Regions from separate parts of the Arthrobacter sp. 01T419 genome, predicted to be linked through region 3. Evidence: riboswitches for the same ligand, from Rfam matches in the RefSeq annotation. Region 3 holds a riboswitch; each other region holds the start of a gene.
The links. A riboswitch is a leader RNA that binds a small molecule or an ion and turns the genes downstream of it on or off. The one in region 3 is predicted to bind cyclic di-AMP.

Region 1 (3,965 bases), on a different contig from region 3:
GATCGTGCGGATCGCCCGGCTGGACTGAGGAGTGATCCAGCAGAATCCGACGCCGCCCCCGCCGAAACCCGCGCCCAGTGCCCCATCCGGCCCCGGGAACAAAGCCGCCATTGCGCGTCGGGCGTCCGGTGCCGTTGTACCGTGCAGTTGGTCAGGTGGCTAGGCTGAGACTCACAGGGTGCTCACAGCATCGGCAAAGCACCGGCAAACCGGCAGAATGGAGAGTTGTCCCATGGCATCCTCGCACTCCATGACCAACAACCTTCCCCAGCTCAGCCACCCGGACGGTTCCCCCATCCGCGCCCTTGTGGTGGACGACGAACCCAGCCTCGCCGAGCTCATGAGCATGGGCCTCCGCATGGCGGGTTGGTCCGTAGCCGTGGCGGGCGACGGTCCCGCAGCGGTAAAGCTCGCCAAGGATTTCCGGCCGGATGTCCTGGTGCTGGATGTGATGCTTCCAGGGTTCGACGGCGTTGAGCTGTTGGGCAGGATCCGCGCCTTTGCCCCTGAGGTGCCTGCGCTCTTCCTCACCGCGAAGGACGACGTCCAGGACCGCATCGTCGGGTTGGCCGCCGGCGGGGACGACTACGTCACCAAGCCGTTCAGCATGGAAGAAGTCCTGCTGCGCCTGCACCGCCTGGTCCAGCGTTCCGGCGTGGCCGCGATGGACACGGCCGAACTGGTTGTGGGCGACCTGACCCTGAACGTAGACACCCGCGAAGTCACCCGCGGGGGCGAAGACATCCAGCTCACGGCAACCCAATTCGAACTCCTGCGCTACCTCATGGAGAATCCCAAGCGCGTGGTCAGCAAGGCCCAGATCCTGGACCGCGTGTGGGACTACGATTTTGGCGGGCAAGCCAACATCGTGGAGCTCTACATCTCATACCTGCGCAAGAAAATCGAAGCCAACCACCCGCCCATGATCCACACGGTGCGCGGGGCCGGCTACGTCATCAAGCCCGCCGAATAGCCCGGGGCGCCGAATGTCCGCACTCTCGGGTATCCCTCGCCAAACGGATCACCAGTGGTTCAATCCATCAACCTGGCACCTGCGCACACGCCTGATCCTGGTCTCCATGGCCCTCCTCGTGGCCATCTGTGGAGCCGTGGGCGTCGTCAGCTACGCCTCCATGGACCTGTTTCTCACGAAGCAGCTCGACGAGCAATTGATGCAGGCCTCCCATGGCCGCCCGCCCATAGGTGATCCAAATGGACGCTCGGATCCTTTGGATGCCCGGGGTCAGAGCATCGGCACGCTGAATGCCCGCATTCTTGGCGGGCAAGTGAGCAGCGCTGGATTCTTGTCCCCGGACGCCACACGTACGAACTTGTCACCCAACGATGCCGCGGTGCTGTTGGCGCTGCCCCACGATGGACGTCCGGTTGATCGGAGCCTTTCCAAGGGCGGCTACCGATTGGTGGCCACCGCAACCCCCTACGGCGATGTGATCATCACTGGCCTGCCACTCGCCTCAAAAGAGGATACCGAGGCCTCGCTCGTGTGGACCATGGTGCTGGTGTCCTTGGGCGGACTGGTGCTGATTGGACTCGCGGGAACTGTGTTGATCCGCCGCACCATGCGCCCACTAGAGCAACTCTCCGACGTTGCCACGAAGGTGTCGAAGCTTCCGCTCGACGCCGGTGAGGTGGCGCTCGCGGTGCGCGTTCCGGCGTCGGCGGCCCACCCGGGTACAGAGGTGGGAAGCGTCGGCCATGCTTTGAACCTGATGCTGGACAATGTTTCCAGCGCCCTCGAGGCACGCCAGCTGAGCGAAACCAAGGTGCGCCAGTTCGTGGCCGATGCCTCGCACGAGCTCCGGACTCCGCTGACGGCGATCCGCGGCTACACCGAGCTGTTGCGCATGACGGAGAAGTTCACCGAGGACGGCCGCAAGTCCCTGGGCCGGGTCCAGAGCCAGTCCGAGCGAATGACCACCCTCGTGGAGGACCTCCTGTTGTTGGCGCGGTTGGACGAAGGCAAGGCACCGGAGTTCACCGACGTGGACCTCACACAGTTGGTGATAGAGACCGTCAGTGACGAGAAAGTCATGGCCCCCGAGCACATCTGGCAGCTCAAGCTCCCGGATGAGCCCCTCACGGTCCGCGGAGACACCACGCAACTCCACCAAGTCCTGGCCAATCTGCTCTCCAATGCCCGTAAACACACAGAGGCGGGCACCACGGTGGTCACGGGAGTCATGCGCTCGGCCGATGGCAGCGCCGTGGTCACAGTGACCGACAACGGTCCCGGCATTCCGCCTGAATTCCAAGGCAGGATCTTCTCCCGCTTTGCCCGCGCCGACGCCGCGCGTTCCGGTTCCGAGGGCACGTCCGGGCTCGGCTTGTCGATCGTTGAGTCCATTGTCCAGGCCCATGGCGGCACTGTTGAGGTAGTCTCGCGTCCGGGCCGGACGGAGTTTGCCGTGCGCCTTCCGGCGCTCAGGACCGCCACGGCCTGAAGACCATCCGGAAGATCACGACGCCGGAGCGCGGCGAGCGCAAGTCGGCGCACCGGCGTCGTGATCTCCGTTACCTAAATGTGACTTAAGCGGGGACCTCCTGTACCGTCGAATAGGTGCGCAGGGTATCCCCGGCCACCGCCGGGTAGGCGCCGAGCTCTGCCACTGCCCGGTGCCCGAACACTCCAGGCAGAGACGGGGGACCCAGGTCTCCGGGCAAGCGCTCATGTTGAGCCGGCCCTAGGGGTGAAGCCGTACCGCCACGATTCTCAGTGGCCACGGCCGGATGACCTCATCCGAATCCGACAGCTAACTCCGCAGGCGTTGAGAGGCAATCACCATGTCTGGTTCCAAGAATCAGTCGCGCCCTGTTGCGCGCCACCGCGGCGAACCTGCCCGGACAAACAAGTCACGTTCCACCCTGAGGCGAGCAGCCGCAAACCTCGGCCCCAGCCAGCGCATGGCCGTTGTTGCCGGCGTTGTTGCTGTGTTCCTCGGGGCAGGCGCAGCCAGCCAGGCCGCCGGACAGGCCATCAGCGCCCAGGACCTGAGCCGGGCGTCCGAATCGCGCACCGTCGCAGAGCACAACGCGACCCCGTCCGCCACCGCCACGCCATCGGCGAGCGCAAGTGCCAGCGCAAGTGCCAAGCCGAGCACCGCGCCGACTCAGGCACCTGCTCCCGCTCCGGCCGCCGTCGTTCCCCAGGCCGCCGCACCGGCAGCGCCGGTGGCACCCGCCGCTCCCGCAGCTCCGGTCGCCGTCGATGACCCCGCCGGCGCCCAGGCCTACGCCGCGAGCATGCTTTCTTCCTACGGTTGGGGCCAGGGCGAAATGTCTGCCTTGATCACCTTGTGGAACAAGGAATCCGATTGGCGGACCACTGCCACCAACGCATCGAGCGGCGCTTACGGCATTGTGCAGTCGTTGCCCGGCGAAAAGATGGCCTCGGAAGGCGCCGATTGGCAGACCAACTACCAGACCCAGATCCGCTGGGGCCTGAACTACATCAAGCAACGCTACGGATCCCCGTCCGCGGCTTGGGCCTTCCACTTGGCCCACAACTGGTACTAGACGCACCAAGCACTCAAGAGGTCCGTCCCGTCAGGGGCGGACTTCCGCGTCCTTAATCGGCTCAGTCCTTTGGGGGACTGCTGTCGCTTGTCGGCGGCATGTCTGAGATCTGTGCCAGCATCCGCTCTCTGGGAGCTGCCCGTGACCACGGGCCCTCAGGAAGCTAGGAGACGAAGGACAGGAATCCCAAGTAGATCGGCATGTCCACACCCGCGTGGAAAAGGGACGAGGGAACAATGCTGCCCGAGCTGCGCGTGAGATAGCCGCCGATCAGACCGAGCGGGAAGGCGAACAGCACGATGAAGAGGATGGCGGAGGACGTGTAGGTCACGCCGACGTGCCAGGACGCGAAGATGGCCGCCTGGATAATGGTTGCCAGGTATGGCCCGAAGGCGATGTTGAGCTTGGACATCAGGAGCCCGCGGAACATC
Region 2 (16,270 bases), on a different contig from region 3:
ATCCTGAGAGGACCCTTGACTTCATTTCCGTCTTTGTCGAAATGCCGCAGCCCACGGCCCGGAGGATAGGACACCGGCTTGTGGTGTTTGGCCAACACATAGACGGCGATGCATCCAGCAACGAGAAAAAGCATCGGTATGAATCTGGCCAACCACAGAACTGCTTCCTGCGACATTAGCTTGCGACCTTTGCGCGAGGACACTCACCGAAGAGAACATTGAGGTAAGGATCGGTGCTGCTTTCCCTCACTCCCATGTGACGCTCGTTGGGAAACTCAGTCAATAGCACGATGAGCCAAAAACCACAACGGCGGGGTGCCGCTTCCCACGGAAGCCGCACCCCGCCGTCGGGTTCGTTAAACCACGCCTGTCAGCGGCGGAGAGAAACTACGCCGAAACCAGGTTGTGCCAGTCGGCCACGAGGGGCAGGTTGTGTGCCTCGGAAACCGAGCGGTGCGTGACCTTGCCGGCGGCGATGTTCAGGCCGGCTGCCAGGGCGGGGTCGCGGTCGAAGGCGGCCTTGACGCCCAGGTTGGCCAGCGACACCGCATAGCGCAGGGTGACGTTGGTCAGAGCGTAGGTGGAGGTGTTCGGAACGGCGCCCGGCATGTTGGCGACGCAGTAGAAGATCGTGTTGTGGACCTTGTACGTGGGTTCCTGGTGGGTGGTGGGGTGGGTGTCCTCGAAGCAGCCGCCCTGGTCCACGGCGATGTCCACGAGCACGGAGCCGGGCTTCATGCGGGAGACCAGCTCGTTGGTGACCAGCTTGGGAGCCTTGGCGCCCGGGATCAGCACGGAACCGATCACGAGGTCTGCGTCGACCACTGACTTCTCGATCTCGTAGGCATTGGAGGCGACGGTCTTCAGGCGGCCCTGGTAGAGGGCGTCCAGTTCGCGCAAGCGGTTGATGTTGATGTCCATGATGGTGACATCGGCACCCAGGCCCAAGGCCATCGCGGCGGCGTTGGTTCCGGCGACACCGGCGCCAAGGACAACGACCTTGGCCGGGCGAACACCCGGGACGCCGCCCAGCAGCACGCCCTTACCACCGGCCGGAGCCATAAGGGAGGAAGCGCCGACGACGACCGACAGGCGGCCAGCGACCTCGGACATGGGTGCCAACAGGGGCAGCGTGCGGCCTTCCTGGACGGTTTCGTAGGCGATGGCCGTGACGCCGGAGTTGATGAGTTCCTGAGTCAGTTCAGGCTCAGCGGCCAGATGCAGGTAGGTGAAGAGGATCAGGCCCTTGCGGAAGCGGTGGTATTCGGCCTTGATGGGTTCCTTGACCTTCATGACCATGTCAGCGCGTGCCCAGACGTCGTCGGCTTCGGCCACGATCTCAGCACCAGCTACCGCGTATTCCTCGTCCGTGATACCGGAGCCGACGCCGGCGCCGCGCTCCACCAGGACTGTGTGTCCGTGGGTGCGGAACTCGTGAACCCCCGCGGCAGTGATGGCAACGCGGAATTCGTTGTTCTTGATCTCTTTGGGGACACCGATAATCATTGTGGGCTCCATGTTCGAAAGGCTTCAACGGCCTTTTTCTCTGCGGGGGACTGTGATTCCAGAATAAATCCGCTGTGAGCCAGGCGACACGAAAGGCGATGGCCGCCGTCGTGAACTTCCTTGTATTTCCGGGGTTTTTACCCCCCACAACTCGACATTTGTCGACTCTGAGAGCGTCAGGTGTCGCCTGATGTTCGCCGGGCGATCCGGGATCCGGCATGAGTGCTTGCCCGCCAGTTGAAACGCATGTTTCATGAATGATTCTTCTAGTGACATTTGTGTCACCTCGTTGAAACGTCGTTTTCCTATCGTGGACGAGCAACCACGCACCTCCGTCCAACGATTGGCCAGCACCGTGAAGACACAGACCTCTTCGACTGTTGTTCCTGCGCCCAGGAAGCCCCTGTACAAATCCCTGTTCGTCCAGATCTTCGCCGCCGTGATTGCAGGTGTGCTGATCGGCCACTTCTGGCCCAGTATCGGTTCCGGACTGCGTCCTCTTGGCGACGGCTTCATCCAGCTCATCAAGATGATCATCGCGCCACTGATCTTCCTGGTCATCGTCACCGGAATCGCAGCGGTGGGGGATGTCAAAGCCGTGGGCCGTGTCGGAGTCAAGGCACTCATCTACTTCACGGGGGCCACACTGTTCGCCCTGGCATTCGGCCTGATGGTGGGCAATCTCGTCCAGCCTGGGGCAGGGCTCAACATCGATCCGAATTCGCTGAGCCAGGACGCCCTGAACGCCAAGACCGGCACCGCGCCGCCCAAGGACGTGGGCCAGTTCCTGCTCGGCGTCATCCCCACCAGCGTCGTGGGCGCCTTCGCGAACAACAACCTGCTGCAGGTCTTGTGCTTCTCCGTCTTCTTCGGTTCGGCCGTTGTTGTGATCGGCAAGGAACGGTGCGGGCCTGTGCTCACGTTTATGGAGACCGTCCTGGACGTGTTCTTCAAGATTATGGCCTGGGTCATGCGGGTGGCACCCATCGGCGCGTTCGGGGCCATGGCGTTCATCATTGGCCAGTACGGACTGGATTCTTTGGGCACATACGCAGTACTCATCGCGGCGTGTTACGGCGCCGCCGTCGTCTTCATCGCTTTGCTCTTCCTCGTGGCGTGGGGCATCGCCCGGGTGCCGCTCTGGCAGTTTTTGAAGTACACCCGTGAAGAGTTCCTGCTGGCCCTTGGTACGGCGTCCACAGAATCCGTCATGCCGCGCATCATGGCCAAGCTCTCCAACGCAGGTTGCTCACGCAGCACCACCGGCCTGGTTATTCCGACCGGCTACTCCTTCAACCTCGACGGTGCCGCAATCTATCTGTCGATCTCCCTGCTTTTTCTCGCCCAGGCTTTCGGGCACCATCTCGATCTCGGACAGCAGCTCGTGGCGCTGGGGATCCTCATGCTCACATCCAAGGGCATGGCAGGGGTTCCCGGGTCAGCCTTCCTCGCTTTGTCGGCCACTGCCGGTGCATTGGGGATCTTCCCGGTTGCGGGCGTCGCGCTTCTCCTTGGCGCGGACCGGCTGATGGACTCCATGCGGGTGGTGGTGAACCTGCTCGGTAACTGCGTGGCCACCTTTGTTGTGGCGAAATGGGAAGGCGAGTTCGATCGGGACGCCATGCTTCGTGCCTTCCTGGGAGAAGGCGCCCTCCCCGAAAAGGCCGACGAGGCTCCCGTGCCGGTCCGCGTCGGATAGATGCCACGCTAGATAAACAAGTCCAGCCACTCGTGGGCAGCGGGCAAAGTAGTCTTGCTCCATGCAACAGGACGTGGAGAAGATCGTCGAGGACGTCGCACTCAAATTGGGCCGCGGACTCTCCCTGGAAGATCTCGACGGTGTCCTGCTCGCCTACAGCTCCAACCAGTCCCACGCCGACCGCGTCCGCGTGAATTTCCTCCTCAGCAAGAAAGTCCCGGTGGACGTCAGTGCCTGGCAGCTCTCGCACGGCATCGCCACCGCGGTGCGTCCCGTCGTCGTGCCCGCCAATGAGGAACTCGGTATGGTGGGGCGCGTCTGCGTCCCGCTGCTGGTGCGCGGGTTCCGCGTGGGGTACCTCTGGGTCCAGCAGGACCTTGACGAACAGACCGCGACGGCGATCCTCGCCCAGTTGCCAGGAGTGCGGGACGAGCTGGACCTCCTCGCGGGGTTGCTGCTCGATTCCAATACGGCCGAATCGGAGTTCCGGCGCCGCCGCGAGCAGGAATTCCTGGCTGCATGCCAGGGCGAATCCAACGCGGTGGCGGCCGTGGCCGGATGGAAGGAGGTCCAGGGCCGGGGCCCGTGGCAGCTGGTGACCGTGCTCGACGCCGAGGACAGCGGCGGCGTCTCCGATCCCATCGCAGCCACGCTGACGCACCGTTCCGCCGCGCTGCAGGCCACTATCGGCGTCGATTCGGTCCTTTTCAGCGCTGGCACCGAGACGCATTCGGTCCTGCTGTTCCGCGAAACCGGCGGACGGGCAGAACATGCCCAGGTCTTGGTCCACTATCAGCTGGAGCTCGCCAAGCGGGCCGGCCGGAAGGTGGACCGGGTCATCCTGGGCATCAGTGAGCCGTTTTCGGTCATCCGCCAACTGGGGCGGGCGTACCGGCAGTCGAAGCTCGCGGCCCAGGCTGCCGCCGTCGATCCTCCGCTCGGTGAGCTCGTGGACAGCCGTTCGGCAGGGATCTACCAGTTGTTCGAACGGCTGCAGGCACCCGGCGGTTGGGACGATTCGGGCTCGTCCTATTTCCAGGCGATCGAGGACGCCGACCGCAACGGCGAGCTCCTGCCCGTCCTCGAACTGCTCTACGACAGCGACGGCTCAGTCCAGGACGTGGCCGCGAAGCTGCATTTGCACCGCAGCAGCATCTACAACCGCCTGGCCAGGGTCCGGCAACTCATCGGTGCGGATCCGTTGAATGGTGCTATCCGGCTCGAACTCCACGCAACGCTCAAGGCGCGCCGCTGGGCGGGCCGTCCTCGGATTTGAGGCTGCGCTGTTACTGGAGGCCGCACTCGTTTACCGCTTGAACGGCCTTAGCTGAAGGCTGCAGCGCCAGCGGTCGGGGCGGCGCTCATTCATCTGCGTCCGGGTGCTCTGGCAGCACCGCCCGTGCCACTCGACGGATGATGTTCGATGCTGTCCCATCCTCACTGCAGGATCCCGCTTGCAGCGTCCAAAATCGCTCCCAAGTCGAAGCCCGGCTGAGCTGGCTGCGACGAAGCCGTCGGTGCGCTGCTGGGCTTTACCGGCGGTTTCGGCTTCGATTGCCCAGGTGGCGTGTGGGAGGGCGGATCGGTGGGAGTGGGCGTCGGCGAGGACGGGTCAGTAGGCGTCGGCGTCGGTGTTGGAGTGACCGTGACCGGGGGAGCCGGGCTGGGAACCGGAGCAGGCTGCGCCGGGCCCTGCGTCGGAACGGCCGGCACAGGAGCAAGGCTTGGGGGCAGCGCTGATGGGATGACGGAGGGGACCTGAACGGAGACCGATGGTGCTCCAGCACTCGACGGCGCGACGGCGGCGGGCGCTTGCGGCCCTTGCGCCGGGTCGGTCGCGGTTTGACCGGCCTTGGCAGCCGTGGCGGTTGCCGACGGTGAAGCTGTTGCGTCGGGGGAGACGCTGCCCGCGGTGGAAGGGTCCTGAGGCTGGACGGAGCTTTGGCTGTCTGCGTCCTGGGCTTGGGATTCCTGGCCGAAGAAGGGCAACTCAAGGGCCTGGCCCAGGGAACCCGCCGTCAACAAGATGCCGAGGGCTCCGGCCACCACGGCCATCCGGTTGCTCATCGTCCGGATGGTCGCAGCCTTCTTCAGGACGGCATGAGGTTCCCGGCTGAACGACGAACCGGCGAAGGACATCTGACCGAAGCCGGCACGAGGAACCGCGCGCTGGGCGGTCGTGGCTGCCTTCCGAGTTTCGGCGGCCTGGGTCTTCTGGTTCGGTGCAGCCTCGGGGGCTGCGGGTTCGGCGGGGGCTGGTTCCGCCGGCGTTGTTGCCACCGTCGGGATGGCTGCGGTGGCGGGTTCCGGGGCGGAGCTGGCTTGTGCGGCCCGCTCCCGCTCGGCCGCGCGGGCGGCCGCTCGCGTGGTGGGTGCCGCCGTCGTCGGGGTTTTCGCGGTGGTGGGTGCCGCCGTCGAACTCAAAGGTTCTGGAGCCTGCGCAGGGATGAACGTTGCGCTGTCTTGGGCCCGACGGCGTCCGGTTGGTTTGGTGCGCTCGCCCGCCACTTGGGCACGGCGAGGCTGATCCATGGTTGGGGACATGGTGATTGCCTCTCAACGCCTTCGAGGTTAGCTGTCGGGTTCGGACGAGGCCGTCCGGCCGCACGTGGCGGCTTCACCCCGAGGGCCTGTGGAGAAATAGGCCCGGAGACTCTGGGTCCCCCGTCTCTGCCGCGGGTCTAGCGGAATCCGGGTTGCGGCAGAGCTCGGCGTCAACCCGGAAGCGGCCCAGTTGGGGAATGGGTCGCCCCTCGACGGTACATCAGCCGGCCAGCAAAGTCACATTTAGATAACGAGGGAGCCTGGAGCGGGCCCGGCGTGTGTCAGGGCACCCGGTCGGTACTGCACGCCAGAACGAACTATGTTCCTGCCCATAGTTCGTTCTGGCGTGCAGTTGAGGCCCCATGGCCCCCGAACCGTTCAGGGCCGGACCGGTATTCATTGAAGGCAGGGAAGTCGAAACAGGAGCCTGGCGCGGAACCATCACCGGCGGCGAAGTCGAAAGCTGACGCGGCGTTGCTTCCCGATCCGCACCTTTAGCTGACGGCGTCATCTCCGGCGGCCGTTGCCGCTTGCTTGCGCTTCTGCGTCTCCAGCCACGCCATGATGTCTGCGAGCCGGATCCGGCGGTGCGTGCCACGGTATTCGACAGGTATTTCGCCACGATCGGTCATGTTGCGAAGGTAGGTGTGCGAGATCCCCGCGAGTTCGGCAGCCCGCGACGTCGTGAGCATTTCCTCCACGCTGCTGACGGTCACCGCTTCGCCGCGGCTTAGCCGGCCGAGGAGATCGACGACGGCGTCCCTCGCCTGATCCGGCAGCCGGTGGACCGTGCCGTCGACGAAAACGGTAATGTCGTTGCTGTCCTGGAGTGAGGCTGCAAGGTTCCGGGCGTCGTCTGCGGGCAGGCCAGGCGTCATGCGGGGAGCTATCAATGCCATGGCAGAAGCCTAGCTGCGCTCGAGGCTGCGCGGTTACGCCGCCGTGTTAGATTCACGCCTATGGTCAACTACCCCGCCAATCCGGATCCGAGCCCCGCTGTGGCGGCCGCAATCGAACTGCTGGTGCGGCAAGGCTACGACGCAACCTCCGTGGACGATCTCGCCGACGCCGCGGGCGTCAGCCGCAGCACGTTCTTCCGCAAGTTCGGTTCCAAAGAGGACGTCGTTTTCGCTGATCACGACCGGATTCTGGCGCGCGTCCAAGAGTTGCTTTTGCGCACGACGGCGGCTCCGTTGCGTTCTGTCGTGGAAGCGGCGCTCTTGGTCTTTGACCACCATGTAGGCCACCGGGAAACCTCGCTGGCCCGCTACGAGCTCCTGCGCCAGGTGCCCGCCCTTCGTGATCGTGAATTGGTCATGACGCATCGCTATCAGCGGGCTTTTCGAAGTTATCTGCAAGCGGCCTTGCCCGAAGGCGAGAACCGGGAACTCACTGCCGTGGCGTTTGCTGCGTCCGTCATCGCGGTGCACAATAGCGCCCTGCGCCAATGGCTGCGGGCGGCCGCCGGTGGCGAGCAGGCAGAGGATGAGGCGCCGGAAACTGAGGCCCAAGAGCTGGCCGGCCGACTCGCGCGGGAGCTGGGTGTTCTGGCTGACACTTTCGCCGGGGGACCGGCCCGGGTTCCGGCCGACGAGGCGGGCGGGCAGGCTCATCTGGAGAGTGACCGTCCCGCCGTCGTGGTTGCCGTCCTGGATCCTGCGGCCGGTACAGAGCAGATCCTTCAAGCGGTTCGCGACGCCCTGGCCTAGCTCGGGTTTCCTCGGACCGGGCGTAGATTCTGCTGGATCATTCGGGTTCCCCATCAAAACAGCCGCGTGTTTTCGCGGCCTGCCCGTGGATGGGTCGGGATGATCCAGCAAAAACTCTCGATGGTACTGAGTTCCTTGACATGAAACTCAGTGTCAGCGCATGCTGGGAGTCGCAGAATGCAACCCAGAGCGAGGATTCACCCATGACGACGACGTCCGACGACACGTCCGCAGAGCTGAATGCCGTTTTCCGGACGGCACCGTTTTCCCAGATGGCACCATGGAACCCGAGTACGTCCTGAACGAATCGCTGGACCCGGACCCGGCCTCCGTTTTGAAGGACATCAGCGGCGAAGACCGCGCCTACTGGGACCGAGCGCGGACCTTCGTCCAGGACGAAGTGCTCCCGATCATCGCGGGATACTGGGAGCGCGCGGAGTATCCGCTGCACCTGGTGAAGCGCTTGGGTGAACTTGACCTGCTGCGCGACGGAATCAACATCGACGGGTTCCCGGCCATGAGTAAAACCGCCGCCGGGCTGGTCACCATGGAACTGAGCCGCGGGGACGGCTCCATCGGCACGGTGGTTGCGGTCCAGGGTGGTTTGGCGCTGCGGTCCGTTGCCGAATGCGGTTCCCCGGAGCAGCAGGCCCGCTGGCTTCCGGCGCTTTCCCGGGCCGAGGAATACGGCGCCTTCGCCTTGACCGAGCCGGCCCATGGCTCCGATTCGGTGGGACTCGAGACGACCGCGACGGCCGTCGAGGGCGGATATGTCCTCAATGGCGAAAAGAAGTGGATCGGCAACGGCTCGATCGGCGGCCTGACTGTGGTCTGGGCCCGAGGTGACGACGGGCAGGTGCATGGGTACCTTGTCCCGCAAGATTCTCCTGGCTACTTCGCCACAACTATCGAGGGCAAGCTGTCGCTCCGTGCGATCTGGCAGGCACACATCCGCTTGGAGAACGTCTTCGTGCCGGTGGAAAACGTGCTCCCGGGGGCCCGGAGTTTCAAGGACACAGCGCGCGTCCTTTTGGCGACCCGGCTGGGAGTGGCGTGGTCCGCCGTCGGGCATGCAACGGCCTGCTATGAAACCGCTGTACAGTACGCAGCCCAGCGCCGGCAGTTCGGTCGCCCGCTAGCCGCTTCCCAGATTGTGCAGGAGCGTCTTGCGCGCATGCACTCGGAGCTCGCCACCATGCAGCTCATGGTCATGCAGATGACCAAGCTGGACGAAGAAGGCGTGCTGACCCCCGCGCAGGCGGCGCTCGCGAAGTTCACCTGCACCCGTACCGCCCGCAGCATCGCTTCGAACGCGCGCGACCTGCTGGGTGGCAACGGAATCTTGTTGGCCAACCGCGTGGCACGGCACTTCGCCGATATCGAAGGCATCCACACGTATGAGGGCACGGAAACTGTCCAGGCGTTGATTATTGGACGCTCCATTACGGGCATGTCCGCCTTCGCGTGAGGGCGCGCCGTCCCGCCCGCCCCTGCCGCGCCCCCTGAGACGCCCGCCTCCGCCCTGAGACGCTCGCTCACCTATGCGGCCGAAATCCCGGACGCTCGCTCTGATGTGAGCCCAATCGGCGGAACGCTCCTGCAGATCTGAACTGCAAGCGCCGGCCATTTCGCCCGTCACTCCACCACGGCGACCGCGAATCCTCCCCACGCAGATCAAATAGCCGAGTAGTGAGACCGGGAGCAGCACAATACTGAGCACGTAGAACGCGACGGCGGCATTCGGCTTGCGCATTTCGGGTCCCTTCCGGCGAGCGGTGCGTATTTCTGCAGGAGGGTTGGGTTGGAAGCGGCTATATGTGAGCGAGGGTCCGGTGGTGCCTACTCCGCGTCGAGGTCTGTTTCCAGCAGGGTCACCAGGGAATCCAGTGCGGCGTCGGCGCCGTCGCCCTCTGCCCGAAGCACGACGACGTCGCCCTTTGCGGCGCCGAGCGTCATGAGCGAAAGGATGCTGGCGGCGTCGAGCGCGTCCTCGGCAGGCTCGCCGCGCATGGCGATGGTCACTTCAACCGGAGATTCTCCCGCGGCTTCGGCGAAGAGAGCCGCCGGGCGGGCGTGCAGTCCGGAGCGGCTGGCGATGGTGGCGGTGCGTTCGGGCATGGGTACTCCTTGTGTTCAGGTTGGGGTTGGTGCGGCCGGGCTTAGAGCCCGAGTTCCTCGAGGATCGGCAGTTTGGCACGGACCCAGGCCTTGGCGTCCAGGGCATCGGGAGCGCTGAGCGCCAAGCGGGCCAGCTCCTGAGCCTGTTCCAACGTGACCGTTTTGAGCACGGTTCCAACGGCGGCCAGTGACCGTGCCGTCATGGACAGCGTGGACACGCCCAGGCCAACGAGTACGACGGCGAGGGCCGGGTCCGCGGCTGCCTCACCGCACACGCCAACGGGTTTGTTGTTGCCTTCCTCCGCAGAGCCAGCGACGGTCAGCTGCACGAGGCGCAGAACGGCAGGCTGCCAGGGGGTGTTGAGCTCGGCGAGGGGGCCAAGTTGCCGGTCGGCGGCCATGGCGTATTGCGTGAGGTCGTTGGTGCCGAGGGACGCGAAGCCCACGTGTCGCAGGACCGACGCCGAGGTCAGTGCCGCGGACGGTACCTCGACCATCACTCCAGGAGTCTTGATCCCCGCGGCATCGCACATCGACGCGAAATGGGCAGCCTCGGCCGCAGTCGAGATCATGGGCGCCATGACCCACACGTCGGCTTCTGATTCGCCGGCCGCGATGGCGATGGCCTCGAGCTGGCGTTCCAAAACCCCGGGCGTGGTGAAATCGGTGCGGTAGCCGCGCACGCCGAGGGCCGGATTGGGCTCGGTTGCGTCCGTGAGGAAGGGCAGGGGCTTGTCCGCGCCGGCGTCGAGGGTCCTGAGCACCACTTTCTTGCCTGGGAAAGCGTCGAACACGCCCCTGTACGCGGCAGCTTGTTCCACCACGGTCGGTTCGGTGTCGCGTTCCAAGAAGCAGAATTCGGTGCGGAAAAGGCCCACGCCCTGCGCGCCCAGAGCGGCAGCCGCGGCAGCGTCCTTGGCGCCGCCCACATTGGCGAGAAGAGGCACCAGGTGGCCGTCCGCCGTCGTACCGTTTCCGTCGAAGACAGCCAGTGTGGCGGCATTTTCGACCCACGCGAGGGCGGCGGCGCGCTGCTCTTCGGAGGGTTCGAGGGAAAGGGAACCGGCCGCGCCGTCCACGAAGACTTCGGCGCCGTCCGGGATTTCGTCCACTCCGCGGGCCGCGACGACGGCGGGCAGGCCGAGCGAGCGGGCGATGATCGCGGTGTGGGACTGCGGTCCGCCGCCCGAGGTGACCAGCGCGGTCACGATGGCGGGGTCCAGCGTTGCGGTGTCGGCGGGGGCGAGGTCTTCGGCCACCAGGATGAAGGGAGTATCCGACGCCGGGATCCCGGGGGCGGGGACGCCGCGGAGTTCGGCGACGATCCGGGCGCGGACATCCAGGACGTCGGTGGCGCGTTCGGCCATGTACCCGCCCAAGTTGTGGAGCATTTCCGATACCGAGGCGCCGGCTTCCCAGATGGCGCGTTCGGCGGAGCTGCCGTTGTTGTTGATGAGCTTGGTGGCCGACTTCAGGAGCATGGTGTCCTTGGCCATCAGTGCTGTGGCTTCGAGCACGGCCTTACCGTCTCCGCTGGCCTTGTCAGCGCGTGCTTTGAGCTCGTCGTGGACCGATTGGGCCGCGGTCTTGAGGCCGGCGATCGCTTCTTCCGCCGTGGTGGAAACGGCTAGCTGCTCGCCCGACGGCGGTTCGCTGACTGGTTTGGGCATCTGACGGATAGTGCCAATGACGCGGCCCGGGCTGACGCCTACTCCTTGGAAATTCTGCACTGAAATCCTCTGTTCCTGCTCTCGGATCGGACCCACCGGCTGCGGCGCCTCGGGGTCCGAAAAAATCTCCTGTGACTCACTTCATATAGCGTTGCTATAGGTGCTAGGGTAGCGGCTATGAGTTTCGATGACCAGCTTCCGCCCAAAACTCGGCTGCTCCGTGCAGCTGCCGAGTTGCTGGCGAATTCGGACGGGTCACCGGTCTCAACGCGCCAAATCACCAAACTCGCAGGCGTCACGGCGCCCACGCTGTACCACCACTTCGGCGACAAGGAGGGGTTGTTCGACGCCGTCGTTGCAGCCGGCTTCGAGGAGTACGTGGCGGGAGAGCGGGACTTCGCACCCTCTGGGGAACCCCTGGAGGACGTCCGGCGGATGTGGGACAACCACGTCCAGTTCGGGCTTACCCAACCGCACCTTTACCTGGTGATGTTCGGCAACATCCGTCCGGAAAGCAGGCCGGCCATCGTGGCTGATGCCGAGTCGCTTCTGGAGGAAATGCTGAGCAAGGCGGCCATTGCCGGCCAGATCAACGTACCCCCGCGCGAGGCAGCGAGGAGCATCCTGGCAGCCAACGTTGGTGTCACGCTCATGCTCATTGCAGAGCCATTGGAAGACCGGAACCTCGAGCTCTCCACCATGACCCGGGATTCCATGATTTTCGCCGTGTCCACGGAAACTGCCCGTGGCGCCGCAGCAGACGACTCCGGCAAGTCGTCCGTTGTTGTTGCGGCAATCGCGCTGAATGCGGCACTCCAAGCCTCGCATTCAGACCAGCTATCCAGTTCGGAGCTGAAGCTTTTCCTTGAATGGCTTCACCGAATCTCAAGCAGCTCCTAAAGCTGTCCTCCTTCGATAGATATCGACTGATCCCGCACTGATGCGGGACTCACGTTAGGAATTCACATGGCAACAGAGACCGTTGCGAAGCCGCGCACCAGCCTGCGCGTTGGTGTCCAAAAGTTCGGAACATTCCTTTCCGGCATGATCATGCCCAATATCGGCGCCTTTATCGCCTGGGGCATCATTACGGCATTGTTCATCAAGACCGGCTGGCTACCCGTCCCCGAACTCGGTGGCTTCGGCAACAACGCCGCCGGCACGCCAAACGTTGGCCTCGTCGGGCCCATGATTACCTACCTCCTGCCGCTCCTGATTGCCTACACCGGCGGCAAAATGGTGTACGACGTCCGGGGCGGAGTCGTGGGTGCCATCGGCACCATGGGCGTGATTGTTGGTGCCGGTATTCCGATGTTTATCGGTGCCATGATCATGGGCCCGCTCGGTGGCTGGACGATGAAGAAGATCGACGCCATCTGGGACGGCAAGATCCGTCCGGGCTTCGAGATGTTGGTGAACAACTTCTCCGCGGGTATTTGGGGCGCCTTGCTCGCCATGCTCGGGTTCTTCGGTATTTCTCCGCTGGTCCAGGCCTTCAGCACGGCCGCGGGCAATTTCGTCCAGTTCCTGGTGCACAACGGACTCCTTCCGCTCACCAGCATCTTCATCGAACCCGCCAAGGTTCTTTTCCTCAACAACGCAATCAACCACGGCGTGCTAACCCCGCTGGGCATCCAGCAGTCACTGGACCAGGGCAAGTCGATCCTGTTCCTGCTTGAAGCCAACCCCGGTCCGGGAGCCGGAATTCTTCTCGCCTACATGTTCTTTGGACGCGGGGCAGCGAAGGCCTCGGCGCCGGGCGCTTTCATCATCCAGTTCCTCGGCGGGATCCACGAGATCTACTTCCCGTATGTCCTGATGCGCCCGCTGCTCATCCTCGGAGCCATCGCCGGGGGCATGACAGGCATTGCGACGCTCGCAATCACCAACTCAGGCCTCGTCGCTCCGGCGGCTCCGGGATCCATCTTCGCAGTCATTGCCCAGACCTCCCGTGACAGCTACGTGGGCGTCATCTTGTCGGTCATCTTGGCAGCGACGGTGTCGTTCCTCGTCTCCGCGTTGATTCTCCGCACCACGCATCACAGCGACGAGGTTGATCTTGGCGCAGCCACGTCCAAGATGGAAGAACTCAAGGGCAAGAAGAGTTCCGTTTCCTCCGCGCTCCTCGGTGCTGGTGGCGGTACCGCGCTCCTGACCCGTCCCATCCAGAACATCGTGTTCGCCTGCGACGCCGGCATGGGCTCCAGCGCCATGGGCGCCTCGGTGTTGCGGAACAAGATCAAGGCCGCGGGCTTCCCGGGGGTCAAAGTCACCAACGCTGCCATTGCCAACCTCACCGACACCTACGACGTCGTCATCACCCACCAGGACCTCGCCGAACGCGCCCAGCCGCTCACGACCGGGGCTGTACACGTCTCCGTGGACAACTTCATGAACAGTCCGCGGTATGACGAGATCGTGGAACTTGTGAAAAGCAGCAACGCTGAGCCCGGCGCTGAGGGCTCGACGGCGGTTGCCGAGCCTGCCGCTCAAGCGGCCACCGCCGTCGGGGGCAAGGATGTCCTGCTCGCCGAAAGCGTGATCCTCAACGGCACCGCGACGGACCGCGACTCGGCCATTGACGAGGCGGGCAAGCTCCTGCTGGATCGCGGCTCCGTGGACATGGGCTACATTCACGCAATGCATGAGCGCGAGGAATCCGTGTCCACTTACATGGGCAGCTTCCTGGCAATCCCTCACGGCACCAACGCTGCCAAGGACCACATCCTGCACTCCGGTGTGTCGATTGTCCGCTACCCCGAGGGCATCGACTGGGGTGGCAAGCAGGTCAAGTTCGTCGTCGGCGTCGCCGGCATCAACAACGAACACCTCCACATCCTGTCCTCCATCGCCAAGATCTTCACGGACAAGGCGCAAGTGGCCCAGCTTGAGCAAGCCACGTCGGTGGACGAAGTGCTGGATCTGTTCGGAAAGGTCAACGCATAGTGAAGGCAGTCCATTTTGGGGCAGGGAACATCGGACGGGGATTCGTCGGCTTGCTGCTGCACGAGGCTGGATATGAGGTGGTCTTCGCCGATGTCGCGGACGCCCTGATCAGCCAGCTCGCCTCCGCGTCCTCCTATGAGGTCCACGAGGTCGGCGAAAATGCGGCGGTCAAGACCGTGTCCGGTTTCCGGGCCCTGAATTCGGGCTCCGAAGAGGCTGCCGTCGTCGCGGAAATCGCGACGGCGGACCTCGTCACCACAGCGGTGGGGCCGCACATCCTCAAGTTCGTGGCGCCGGTGATCGCGCGCGGCTTGGCCGGCCGATCGCCGTCGTTGGCTCCACTGCAGGTCATGGCCTGCGAGAACGCCATCAACGCCACGGACTTGCTGCATTCCGAAGTGCAGGCCGCTTGGGACGGTGCCGCGGGTGATCTTTCCTCCACGGCGGTGTTTGCCAACACGGCCGTGGACAGGATCGTCCCCAACCAGGCGCCCGGCCAAGGTTTGGATGTCACAGTGGAAACCTTCTACGAGTGGGTGATCGACCGCACCCCGTTCGCTGGGGCGGCCCCGGTGATCCCGGGAGCCACCTTCGTCGACGAGTTGGGCCCGTACATCGAGCGCAAGCTATTCACGGTCAACACGGGACACGCCTCGGCAGCGTACTTCGGCTATGGCGCCGGACTGGAGAAGATCTCCGATGCCATGGCCGATGCCTCCATTGCTGCCCGGGTGCGAGCTGTGTTGGAGGAGACCAAGCAGCTTCTCGTGGCCAAGCATGACTTTGTCGAGGCTGAGCAGGAAGCCTACGTGCAGAAGATCCTCTCCCGCTTCACCAACCCGTACCTGCCGGACACCGTGAACCGGGTAGGCCGTGCTCCGCTGCGCAAATTGGGCAGGCACGAACGGTTCATCGGCCCGGCCGCGGAACTAGCCGAGCGCGGAGTCACTCCCGTTGCCTTGCTCGACGCCATGTCAGCCGCCCTGCGTTTCGACGACGGAGCAGACGACGAAGCCGTGGAACTCGCCCGCATGCTCGCCGAAATGGACGCCGCCGAGGCGGTCGAGCGCATTACCGAGCTGCCGCCGTCGCACCCGTTGTTCCCGCAGGTGCAAAAACTGATCGAAGACCGCAAAGCCGAGGCCTGACCCGCGGCTGAAGGGCTCTCCGGCGCCCCGGCTCCTGCTCCCGGGCGACCCTCCTGCAGATCTAGGGCATTTTTCCCGAACGCTCGCTCACCTTTGGGGTCTTTCGGGCTTATAGGTGAGCGAGCGTTGCCGGGTGGGCGCTGGGTCAGGCGCGTTGGAAGACCCGCTTGCCGGCGAACCACGTTTGAAGGGTCTGGATCTTGCCGAGGGCCGAATGCTCCACCTCGAAGGGGTTCTGGTCGAGCAGGATGAAGTCTGCGGCCTTGCCCGGTTCCAAGGAGCCAAGCTGATCCGACAGTCCGAGCATTCTCGCGGGCGCCGTCGTGTAGCAGGCCAGCGCTTCTTCGAGGGTGATGGCTTGTTCGGGCCAGAGGGTTCCAGGAAATTGTCCCGTGGGGTCGGCACGGGTGATGAGCCCTTGGATGGCCTCCCAGACATTGGGGGAGACACTGACAGGCCAGTCCGAGCCGCCACCGATGGTCGCGCCGCTGTCCAGGAGGTCCCGGTTGGGCTGCATCTTCGTGGCCCGTTCCAGTGGGAGCACCGTTTTGATGGCCTCATAAATGACGCCAGGGAACCAGAGCGACGGCGAAATGTCCGCGCTGACGTCCAGTGCTGCGAAGCGGGGGAGATCGTCTTCGTGGACGAACTGGCCGTGGGCTATCTGGTATTTCGCCTCGTGGAACCCCTCGTCCCGGATGGTTTGGACGGCGTCGAGCACCATGCGGACCGAAGCGTCGCCCGTGCAGTGGATCTTGGCCGAGATCCCCGTCTTCGCGGTCCGCCGGAGCCATCCCACCAGATCTTCCGCAGGCATGGTGGTGTGGCCGGCGAAATCATGGGCGTGGTGCTCGTCCGGCAAGTAGGGCTCCAGGAAAGCTGCAGTGCGGGACGGCGGCACACCGTCGAGGAAGATCTTGATGAAGTCGG
Region 3 (3,993 bases):
GACGGGGACGCAGCCCGAGATTCCGGCTGCGGCCAGTGCCACGATCGATTTCAGCCGCGCTGCGGTATCCACCACGGCGGATCCTGATAGCAAGCTCAAGCAGCTCTTGAGCGCGCAGTCCGTCGGCAGCATCAAGACGTCGTCCTCCAAAGGGACCCTCGGGGCTCCGTTGGACACTCTGACTACGGCCTCGCCGTTCGGTTACCGCGTGAACCCCATTACGGGAGGCCTGGGGGAGTTCCACCGCGGCCAGGACTTCGTGGCCCAATGTGGCACCCAGGTGCATGCGGCTGCCGCCGGCAAGGTTACTTTCGCGGGCTGGCACCCATATGGCGGTGGAAACCGCATTGTGGTGGACCACGGCAACGGCCTGGAAACCACGTATAACCACTTGTCCTCGTTCAACGTCCAGGTGGGCCAAACGGTCAACCGTGGCGACGTCATCGCATTGAGCGGCACAACTGGCGCCTCGACCGGCTGCCACCTCCATTTTGAAGTCATGGTCAACGGCGATGTCGTTGATCCCTTGGGCTGGCTGTAAGCCAATCCGATGGCCGTCTCTCGCATGCTTGTCACGCTCCGTGACCTGAATGTGACATTCAGCCAAAACTCATGTACCGTCTAACTCGCATCAACTTTTAGAGAGTTGATGCACTCGGGTGGATTGCCTAGCTCTGCCACTGCCCGAGGTTCCGTTCGCAAAACATCGTCTGGCAGAGGCGGGGGACCCACTTTTGGTCATCTTCACCGATGGCCTTGGGGTTAAGTCGCACTTGTTTCCCACGGGAAGCATTGCGGCCGGATGACTCCCATCCGAATCCGACAGCTTACCTCGCGGGCATAGGGAGAGGCCTTTTAACGTGTCTTCACGCTCTACTCTTGCGCGCCACCGCGCCGCGGTCACCAAGACCAACTCGCTTGCCGTCATCGCTAAGACCGTCGGCAGCAATGCCGGTGGCGTGGGCCGTCAGGCAGCAGTTATCGCTGCTGCGTCCGGACTGGTCCTCACTAGCGGTATCGCAGCCAACGCTGCCGAAACCAACGTTCCCCGCGAGTCCACTGCGACCTCCACCCTGGAAGTCCAGTCCATCGCCCAAGCCAGCATTGCGGCCGATTCCTCGGTCGCCATCAAGTACGAGCGCCCGGTGGTTTCCACTGAAGCTGCTCCGGTTGTCGAAGCTCCGGTTGCCGTCCAGGAAGCTGTCGCCGCTCCCAAGGCCGGAACCGCTGCGGGCACCGCAACGCTTTCTGTTTCCGCAGCTGTATCCCCCGCCACGAAGGTTGCCAGCGGCAAGGGCGCGGCAATTGCTGCCGCAGCTTACGCACAGCTCGGCGTTGCCCAGGACTGCACCGCCCTGGCTTCGAACTCCCTGGCTGCCGTTGGCATCAACTTCCACGGCTGGCCGGCAGACTACCTCTCCCTTGGCCGCACGGTCAGCGCTGCTGAAGCGCAGCCGGGTGACTTGGTTTACTACCAGAACGGTGGCATGGGCATGGCTCACATCGCCGTTTACGTCGGGAATGGCATGGCGGTCCACGGCGGCTGGAACGGTGGCACCACTGCCCTGTACAGCGTCAACATCGGCTCCGGCCCGGTCTTCATCCGCGTTGGTGGCTAATAGCTTCGTCTGAATAGTCTTACTGGAACATCCCCGCTGGTCAGCCCGCGGGGATGTTCTGTTTTAACCAGCATGTGCTACCTCACGTCGCCCTACATCACGTCCCCAGGGGTCTGCCGGGGCGAGTCCGGGCGTGCTGTCCTTGGGCGTTTGGAGGTTCCCGCCACATGTCCGGCACATGAACTTTGCCCGACACAGCGCCTGAACCCACCCACGGATTCGTTGATCTGGCCTCTCCGTGTTTACTCTTGTGGTGTCGATCCACAGCCCGTACATGCAGAGGGCAGCCGGCCCTCGCGCCCCTGACGGGTGCGGCCGTGAAGAGGTACGTGCATGCGCACACTCGTTCTGAATGCTGGATATGAACCGCTGGCGGTAGTCACCTTCCGCCGGGCGCTGGTCCTTGTGCTCACCGGAAAAGCGAGCGTAGTGGCCGAAGGCGACGAGCCTGTCGTCGGGCCACAGGAGATTCTCGGACGTCCCTCCGTGATTCTGCTCAATCGCTACATCCGGCCGAGGTACAACACGATCACGGCGGTTACACGTCGCGGCGTCTTGCGCCGCGACGGTCACCGTTGCGCCTACTGCGGGAAAGCAGCCCACACTATTGACCACGTCCACCCCAAATCCAGGGGCGGCGCGGATTCCTGGGAAAACCTGGTGGCGGCGTGCCTACGCTGCAACAACGCCAAGAGTGACCACACACCGGCCGAGATGGGCTGGAAACTGAGGTTCACTCCGGCGGCGCCCACCGGGACTATCTGGCAGATCAAGGAGCTTGAGAAACCTGCGCCCGCATGGGATCCCTTCCTCTTGCCCGAATCGGCGGCCTGAACCGGAACTGAGACTGCTTCCCGGGTAATCTGGGCTGGTGGACTTTGATGCGGTGATCTTGGCGGGTGGCAAGTCCTCCCGCCTCGGTGGCGTGCCAAAAGCCCAGTTGACGTACGACGGCGCTACGCTCCTTGATCGCGCCCTCGCGGCCGCGTACGGGGCCGGGTGTGTCGTCGTCGTCGGGCCGGATCCCGGCGGTTTACCGGAAGGCACATTGACCGCCCGCGAGGACCCGCCGTTCGCCGGACCGGCAGCAGCGATCGAAGCCGGACTCGCCGCGCTAGAGGCGCAAGACCGCCAGAGCCCGTCCACGAAGCACGCGCCCTGGATCCTCGTCATGGCGTGCGATATGCCCCTCGCCGGCGCGGCTGTTCCGGTTCTCCTCCGGGAACTTGCCGGTCGCCAGAACGCGGAAGGAGCCATGGCCGTGTCCGCCGATGGGCGGAAACAGCCGCTGCTCGGAATCTACCGGCTCTCCGCTTTGCAACGGGAAGTGCTGGCCGCGGCAAAACAGGGTGGCCTGGCCAACGCCGCGGTGTTCCGCCTGCTTGCTAGGCTTGATCTGCTGGCCGTACCTGTTCCTGCTGGCTCCACCGATGATGTGGATACCTGGGACGATGCCGCGGCGCTTGGAGTGGACGGCGACCTGCCGTGACAAAAGCTGTACCGGACTGTGGAGGCGGATCGTGAAGACCCAGGAAGAAACGCTTGAGGAGTGGTGCAGGAGCCTGATGCAAGCATTTGAGCTTGAAGGCGTCGAAATCGACATCAATGAGATCCTGTCCTTGGCCGGCGTCGCGGCGCATTCAGTCGTTCGCCCGGCCGCTCCTTTGACCACCTTCATTGCCGGCTTCGCTGCCGGACTTGCAGCGGGTTCGGGCCAAGCGAGCGAAACCGCGTCGATGGATGCGGCGATGGGCCTGGCACGCACACTCGCCAAGGACTATACGAACCCGGGAACCGACGCCGGATGACCGATGCCCCCAAACAGGGCGCCGAGAACCAGGGCGGAGAGGAACTGGGCGCCGAGAACCAGCACCCTCCCTCCGTGACCGAACCGGGCCCGAACGTTGAGCATGTCCCGCACGCTGACCACTTGTGGGCGGAAGCCCGGCAGCTTGCCTTCGACTGTGCCACGCCCATTCCCGCCGCACCCGTTGCCCTGAAAGACGCGGTCGGCAGGACGCTGGCCGAAGATGTCCACGCCCTGCAGGACCTGCCGCACTACGCGTCTTCGGCGATGGATGGCTGGGCTGTCAATGGCGGCGGCCCTTGGATCCTGGCCGAGCCGGGCCACCGGCTGGCCCCACACCAGGCGAGTCCCATCGTCACCGGCGGCCTGATACCGCCGGGGGCCAAGGCCGTGCTCCGCAGCGAGAGCGGGGTCTTGACTACGGACGAAGATGGCTTGCCGGTCCTTGCGCTCGGCGGCAACGCAAAGCCTGGCGAGCCGCGGAATGGGCAACACATCCGGGATGCCGGAGAAGAAGCCGGGGCGGGCGAGCTGCTCATCAAATCCGGCGTTGTCTTGAACCCGGCC

Region 1: linked by a shared signal. The riboswitch ahead of AC1DLO_RS14845 (aggregation-promoting factor C-terminal-like domain-containing protein) and the one ahead of AC1DLO_RS12015 (NlpC/P60 family protein) in region 3 are both predicted to bind cyclic di-AMP.
Region 2: linked by a shared signal. The riboswitch ahead of AC1DLO_RS16340 (hypothetical protein) and the one ahead of AC1DLO_RS12015 (NlpC/P60 family protein) in region 3 are both predicted to bind cyclic di-AMP.

The regions. Positions count from the first base shown of each region.
Region 1 is NZ_JBFTQF010000009.1:175,518-179,482, reverse strand. Features, by position in the region: gene AC1DLO_RS14855 (response regulator transcription factor) at 233-973, shown strand; gene AC1DLO_RS14850 (sensor histidine kinase) at 987-2,462, shown strand; cyclic di-AMP (ydaO/yuaA leader) riboswitch at 2,626-2,800, shown strand; gene AC1DLO_RS14845 (aggregation-promoting factor C-terminal-like domain-containing protein) at 2,803-3,534, shown strand; gene AC1DLO_RS14840 (CPBP family intramembrane glutamic endopeptidase) at 3,698-3,965, opposite strand, start outside.
Region 2 is NZ_JBFTQF010000012.1:619-16,888, forward strand. Features, by position in the region: gene AC1DLO_RS16320 (hypothetical protein) at 1-134, opposite strand, end outside; gene ald (alanine dehydrogenase) at 388-1,506, opposite strand; gene AC1DLO_RS16330 (cation:dicarboxylate symporter family transporter) at 1,862-3,205, shown strand; gene AC1DLO_RS16335 (PucR family transcriptional regulator) at 3,267-4,481, shown strand; gene AC1DLO_RS16340 (hypothetical protein) at 4,643-5,749, opposite strand; cyclic di-AMP (ydaO/yuaA leader) riboswitch at 5,752-5,902, opposite strand; gene AC1DLO_RS16345 (helix-turn-helix domain-containing protein) at 6,244-6,648, opposite strand; gene AC1DLO_RS16350 (TetR/AcrR family transcriptional regulator) at 6,709-7,458, shown strand; gene AC1DLO_RS16355 (acyl-CoA dehydrogenase family protein) at 7,739-8,926, shown strand; gene AC1DLO_RS16360 (HPr family phosphocarrier protein) at 9,298-9,576, opposite strand; gene ptsP (phosphoenolpyruvate--protein phosphotransferase) at 9,618-11,306, opposite strand; gene AC1DLO_RS16370 (TetR/AcrR family transcriptional regulator) at 11,424-12,146, shown strand; gene AC1DLO_RS16375 (PTS mannitol transporter subunit IICBA) at 12,213-14,192, shown strand; gene AC1DLO_RS16380 (mannitol-1-phosphate 5-dehydrogenase) at 14,192-15,340, shown strand; gene AC1DLO_RS16385 (amidohydrolase) at 15,486-16,270, opposite strand, start outside.
Region 3 is NZ_JBFTQF010000006.1:147,135-151,127, forward strand. Features, by position in the region: gene AC1DLO_RS12010 (M23 family metallopeptidase) at 1-541, shown strand, start outside; cyclic di-AMP (ydaO/yuaA leader) riboswitch at 688-855, shown strand; gene AC1DLO_RS12015 (NlpC/P60 family protein) at 861-1,619, shown strand; gene AC1DLO_RS12020 (HNH endonuclease) at 1,953-2,453, shown strand; gene mobA (molybdenum cofactor guanylyltransferase) at 2,491-3,108, shown strand; gene AC1DLO_RS12030 (DUF6457 domain-containing protein) at 3,140-3,427, shown strand; gene AC1DLO_RS12035 (molybdopterin molybdotransferase MoeA) at 3,424-3,993, shown strand, end outside.